2 regions of the Enterococcus sp. BWT-B8 genome follow, and region 1 is predicted to be linked to the other one. Evidence: predicted binding sites of a transcription regulator. Region 1 holds the regulator's gene; the other holds the start of a gene.
The links. The regulator LexA, encoded in region 1, represses DNA repair genes until DNA is damaged. The targets are predictions, from matches to a motif close to CNAACANNTGTTNG.

Region 1 (3,433 bases):
TAAACTATGCAGAAGAATTTTCAGGTATTACTTTTATTGCCGGGGGAGCAAATATTTATCAGGATTTTCTGCCTTACTGTGATGTTCTATATCGGACTGTTATTCATGGCGATTTTGATGCAGATACATCCTTTCCTTTTGTCGATTGGGAAAAATGGACGCTGATCAATTCAAGCGAAGGAGAAACAGACGAACTAAACAAGTACCCTCATGAATTCGAAACCTATCAGCGGACAGGTTCATGAATTCTGTGTATAGGAAAGGCTGGCTCCACAGTCAGCTGACGAGATAATTTTACTTTGTCCGGGTGTTGTTGCAAAAAGGAAAAACAGAACTTTACTGTTACGACAACTTTTGGAAAAGTAAAATTATTGGACGACCCCATTTCTGCAGAAGAAAGAGAAGCAGGTTCTGTTTTTTTGAAATGGCTGTAATAGCAACGACTTCTACTTGGACCAGATATCAGAATGAGGTACTTCCAAGTCTGTTAAAAGCAAATCATATATTTGTTGAGTATCATTAAAGTATTGGCTACGATATCCAAATTAGGTAAACTTAGCTATATAGACCTGTAATATTTCTCATTGGAAAACAGGATGATTGTGTTGGCTATAAAGAGATGTTTCATCTATTTGCTTCTTTTTTCCGAGCAATTTGAACAGCCCGCTCTGTTTTATAACACTTTCAGCACATGAAGCAATCATTTTGAGTAAATAGCAGAGACCCGTCAGGCCGAATTTAAAGAGCTCGACTGGTCTTTTTGTAAAAAAGATCCAAATTCCTTCGATTAAAGGAATTCAGACCCAGTAAATGGTTTAATTAAATATGATTTCTGTATAGACCAACTACTTTACCCAGTATGGAAACATTGTCCAAAAGAATGGGTTCCAAGGCATCATTTTCCGGTTGAAGACGAATATAATCTGTTTCCTTAAAGAATCTTTTACAGGTAGCTTCATCTTCATCTGTCATAGCTATGACAATATCTCCATTTGTCGCATCAGCCTGTTTTCTGACAATGACCTGATCACCATCAAGGATACCGGCATTGATCATACTTTCTCCTCGAATTGTCAGCATAAATAATGCATTTTGCTCAAATTGAAGGTCAGGAGGCAAGGGGAAGAAGTCTGACGCTTCCTCAACAGCCAGTATTGGTTCCCCGGCAGTAACAACACCCAGCATAGGAATAGTTGTAGGCTGAACCCCAATTTTTTCCAACCCCTCTGCTGTTAACTCAATTGCCCGAGGTTTGGTTGGATCTCTTAAAATCAGCCCTTTTTTTTCAAGTCTGGCTAAATGGCCATGCACTGTTGACGTAGAGGAAAGATTCACAGCTTTTCCAATTTCGCGAACGGTTGGCGGATATCCTTTTAGCTCTACTTGTTCATATATATATTTTAATACTTCTACCTGTCTTGTCTCGGTACGTTTTGCCAATATCCACACCTTCTTTCAAATTATAGTTACAGTCTAACATATTTCTCTCATGAAATCAAACAAGCGTTCGTGTAAAATCAATAGGAAAGACAGTTGTTTTTTCAAGCATGTTCTTATAAGATAAAAGGGATTGATAAAGGAGGGAAGACGATGCTTTCAAAAGAAAAGATGGAACGTATCAACGCTCTGGCACGTAAAGCCAAAGAAGGTCCGCTTACAGATTTAGAACTCAATGAGCAGAAGAAACTGCGTGAAGAATATCTGCAGACATTTCGTAAAGGAATGCGGCATCATATTGAGGGAATGAAAGTGGTAGATCCAAAAGGCAATGATGTAACACCTGAGAAGCTGAAACAGATTCAAAAAGAAAAAGGGCTGCATGACCGCAAATAATTAGAGTTAACTTTACTAAAAGTAATTGCTTTCATAAATGAATTAAGGTACAATGTGAGTAATAAAGGTAAAAAAAACCTAAATAGGAGATGATATTTTTGTTCGACAAAACTGATCAACTAGGTGTGAATACCATTCGTACGCTCAGCATCGAAGCCATTCAACAAGCAAATTCGGGACATCCAGGACTGCCTATGGGTGCAGCGCCTATGGCTTATGCGCTTTGGACCAAGCATTTAAAGGTTAACCCAAAAACCTCAACAAACTGGGCAGATCGCGACCGTTTTGTTCTTTCTGCCGGTCATGGTTCTGCCTTACTTTACAGTCTGCTTCATTTATCAGGCTATAACGTGACAATAGACGATTTAAAGAACTTCCGTCAATGGGACAGTAAAACACCAGGACATCCGGAAGTCGGTCATACGGACGGCGTGGAAGCAACAACAGGACCATTAGGTCAGGGAATTGCCATGGCTGTCGGAATGGCAATGTCTGAAGCACATTTAGCTGCTGTTTATAATAGAGACAGCTTTAATGTTGTTGATCATTATACGTATGCTCTTTGCGGTGACGGTGATTTAATGGAAGGAGTTTCTCAGGAAGCTGCTTCAATGGCCGGTCACATGAAACTGGACAAACTAATCGTTCTTTACGATTCCAATGACATCTCCTTGGATGGGCCGACTTCAAAGTCCTTTACTGAAAATGTTGGCCAGCGCTTCGAAGCCTATGGCTGGCAGCATATTCTGGTAAAGGATGGAAACGATCTGGAGGCTATTTCAAAGGCAATCGAAGACGCCAAAGCTGAGACAGGCAAACCAACCTTGATCGAAGTGAAAACAGTGATTGGATTTGGCGCACCGAAAGAAGGAACATCTGCGGTTCATGGCGCACCGCTTGGTCAGGAAGGAATCGATGCAGCAAAAGTTGTTTATGGTTGGGAATATCCAGATTTCACAGTTCCTGATGAAGTAGCAGAACGCTTTACTGAAAGAATGATTGAAGACGGCGAAAAAGCTGAAGCTGAATGGAATAAACTGTTTGAAAATTACAGCAAATCTCATCCGGATCTTGCAAAACAATTTAAAGATGCCTTTGCAGGAAAATTACCTGAAGACTGGGACAAAGAATTGCCAAGTTATGACGTTGGTTCAAGTGCAGCAAGCCGTGTGACAAGCAAAGATACGATTCAGGCTATTTCAAAAGTCGTTCCAAGCTTCTGGGGCGGCTCAGCCGATCTGTCTGCTTCCAACAATACAATGGTCGCTGGTGAGAAAGATTTTGAACAGGGGCAATATGAAGGTCGAAATATTTGGTTTGGCGTGCGCGAATTTGCGATGGCGGCAGCAATGAATGGCATTCAGCTGCACGGCGGCTCAAAAGTTTATGGCGGGACGTTCTTCGTATTTACAGATTATCTGCGTCCTGCAATTCGCTTGGCGGCTTTGCAAAAAACGCCAGTAACTTATGTGTTGACACATGACTCTGTTGCGGTAGGAGAAGACGGACCAACACATGAACCGATTGAACAGTTGGCAAGTGTCCGTTGCATGCCAGGTGTTCAGGTGATTCGTCCGGCAGACGGCAACGAAACAGTTGC
Region 2 (3,433 bases), on a different contig from region 1:
AGCTGAATTAATATAGACAAGCGATAGAGATAAGCGATTTAAAATCGCTCATTTCTGTCGTTTCTTTACTTACATTCTAAATGAATACCTGTCTGCATCTTATCTATCTTGTCCGCTTTTATGAAAGCCGTACCTTTCATGAAAGCGATGATTTCTAATTGAATAGTCAGGTATTTCCAAGGGCCAGCAGGTTAACTGTTCTTTCTGTTCCAACAACTCCCACGCTTGGATGCCCAACCCTTTTCCAATATATTTCGGCAGAATGCAAAATTTTCCAAAATTCCAGTTGATAGTTGATTCTTTACGGTGAAAATTCATACAGCCATTATCTGTCTCCTCTATTACAATAATACGTGTCATCCTAATGAAGCTTCTCTGAAGTTCATTTTTTCTCGTTTTTCACCCCTGTCAATTTTACATGGAGATTTTTTATGTATCTGTTTGATTGATATTAGTTTTCTCCTGCTCTCCCCACAATGGGAGCACAATATTTTCATAAGACAAGGGATCAAGATTAGTCAACGTAATCCCCAACAGCCGTATCCCATGCTCCAACCCGCCAACTTCTTCCCAGATCAGATGAGCCTGATAGTAAAGCTCTTCTTTTTTTAAAATATAATCAGGTAGAGTCTTTCTTTTAGTTACAGTTGTATAATCTGCATATCTAACTTTCAAAACAATCGTTTTACCATGTTTTTGTACTCGTCTTAAAGAGTGTTCAACTGATTCTGCCAGTGTACGGAGCTGAGCAACTACTTCATTTTCAGTTGTCAGCGGTATTCCATATGTATTTTCTCTGCCGACAGATTTTCGATCCCTTGTCACACTGACCGGTGAATCATGAACCCCTCTGACCTTTCTATATAAAGAATAACCCATTTTACCAAAATGTCTGATTAGAGTCATTTCGTCTACCTCATACAAATCAGCACCTGTAAAAATCCCCAAATCATTCATCTTAGGCACTGTTTTCTTACCAATCCCATGAAATTTGTCGATTGGAAGAGCCTTTAAAAAATCTTCCGCCTCTTCCGGTAAAATGACTGTCAAACCTTTGGGTTTTTGAAAATCTGAAGCAAGTTTTGCTAAAAACTTATTATAACTAACCCCTGCTGAACAAGTCAGCCGAAGCTCCAGCCAGATATCCCGTTGAATCAGCTTGGCAATCTTAATTGCAGAGCTGCTCCCGATTTTGTTCACAGTAACATCCAAATATGCTTCATCAATTGATACTGGTTCAATAATATCCGTATATCGTCGGAAAATCTCACGAATTTGAACAGAAATTTCAGAATATTTTTTATGGTTTCCAGGTTTAAAAATAGCCTCCGGACAAAGTTCAAAGGCTTTTTGAGCGCTCATGGCAGAATGGATACCGTATTTCCGTGCTTCGTAATTTGCGGTTGTTACTACTCCCCGACCGCCAGTATCGCTTGGATGACGGGCGATTACCAGAGGATGACCGACAAGCTCCGGATGATCTCTTTCTTCTACTGAAGCAAAAAATGCATCCATATCTATATGAATAATTTTTCTTGAGGTATCTTTTTTTAGAGGAAATTGCAGTTCACTCATCCGTCAGCGCCCCTTTCCTCTATTATTATAAACGAACGTTTGTTCATATACAATCCATCATGATTGCGAATAAAAAACTTTTTTCAAACAGTCGTTCAACAATCTATTCCTTTATATTCTAGCACCAGTGCTGCAAAGATATAGCCCAAGGTTAGTTATTCAAAACTTCGCCCGCTGAAATACCTGCTTGTTTAAAGGAAGGTGAGAAGAATCAATTAAGTGAAAACTACTTCTCTTCGTTGTCGGTTGAATCTGCTGAGCCTTTACCGCCAGTTATTGAAAGAGTGCCTGTAGAATTTTTTGATTGATCGCTTGCAGCTTTCTAGAAAAAGAACAGTGATCAATTACCCATTTCTTTGTCTGACTGTTTCTGTTGAAAAGTACGTCCAATTCCACTATAGCTAAGGATTTCTTAATAAATGGTATAGAGAAAGCTTTTCAATACTGTTTAAAAATCAAGTTTTTATGCTAAAAATGAAATTGGCTGATCTTTTGTTAGGCTTCTTCCAATAAATTATTTAAAGAAATAGAAGAAAATAATTTCTGAAAAAAATTTTTTTGAGCTAAACTTATCTATATACAAGTCCTTTTTGTTTAGGCTTGGTTTTCCCAGTTTTCTTAGAAAAGAACAATCCATTTCTGTCACAATAATGAGCTGATCCAAAAGAAAATAAGGAATTGCAAACTGTTTCAACGAAGGAATTACAGCTTGCTGGACGTCATTTAGGGATGAAAGCAGCCACAGCCTTTTTTCCGAGCTGCTCCCGGCTAACCGTCTGTTCCAGATACTGGAAATATAGCTCGGGCTTGATTCTTTGGTGCTTCTATTTCTGTGCAGCACTAATGATATTTTAGTTGTTTTTTATTCAGTGACTGCAAAAAAATAAGAGAAGGACAGAAATAAATTTCTGAACTCTCTTCGTATCAACCCCCGAATAAACGGCGGGACAAAAGCAAAAATTCTTTTTGCGACGAGTAACCGCAGGAGCAGATGAGTAGAACGATCTAGTTTGTCCCTCAAGGTCAACTTGGAAAAGAACCTCAATAAGTGATCGACCTACAAGCCCTTCTGTCCTCTTTAGTATGACAGGAAACAGCGTGTAGGTCGATCATTTTTTCTTTTCATTCTGTTTGGTGTGGGCGACAGCCCTCATGAGTGTTTGTCACGACCTCTGTATTAGCAAAATTATTTAGATTATTTCCTATCCTATCTGATTCTTAAAAATCAAACAGAATCGTTGAACCGCTGTAAATACCGACAGTCCAGTTAACAGTCAGATGATTTTCTCCTTCAGTAAAAACGTTACTTAATGGAAGATCATAGGTTGATTCTTTCGATAGCAGCCCTTTTGCTTTAATGTCAAATGTACCTGCAGAATCATCATTCAAGCTATACGATACTTTCACTGCAGAACTGTTTTTATTTGAAAAAGTCAGAATTGCTGTATTTAGATTTTCATCTTTTGATTTCACCTGAATAGTTGGTGTCGTCAAATTCCCGATGCCGATATTTTGAGTTATTGTTGTCACACTGTCTGTTTGACCAAACTCATACACACCTACAATACGTTTACCACTCAGAGCTTCTGGTTTCCCACCCACTACTTCCGGATAAATAGGAGCCGTTTCAGAAACACCAAGGTAAACAGGCTGCCCATAAGGAATTTTTTCAAGTTTGTATGATCCTACAAGTGATGGTGATTTGGTTTGTGCAAGAACATTTCCGTTGCCATCATAAGCAGTCAACTCAACTTCTTTTAGAAATTCCAATACTCCCTTTTTACCGTCCATATTAGTATCATTAAATACCTGTCCGGTGATATTCGCATATTGCTTAATACCAAAATAAAAATGATCA

Region 2: a site for LexA is predicted at 1,608-1,621, ahead of dinB (DNA polymerase IV). Genes of this name have one in related genera too.

Annotation. Positions count from the first base shown of each region.
Region 1 is NZ_JAJDJV010000001.1:220,109-223,541, forward strand. It holds gene LI951_RS01025 (dihydrofolate reductase) at 1-245, shown strand, start outside; gene lexA (transcriptional repressor LexA) at 820-1,440, opposite strand; gene LI951_RS01035 (DUF896 family protein) at 1,591-1,833, shown strand; gene tkt (transketolase) at 1,932-3,433, shown strand, end outside.
Region 2 is NZ_JAJDJV010000008.1:81,441-84,873, reverse strand. It holds gene nrdG (anaerobic ribonucleoside-triphosphate reductase activating protein) at 1-16, shown strand, start outside; gene LI951_RS09140 (GNAT family N-acetyltransferase) at 100-360, opposite strand; gene dinB (DNA polymerase IV) at 430-1,575, opposite strand; gene LI951_RS09130 (MSCRAMM family adhesin SdrC) at 2,794-3,433, opposite strand, start outside.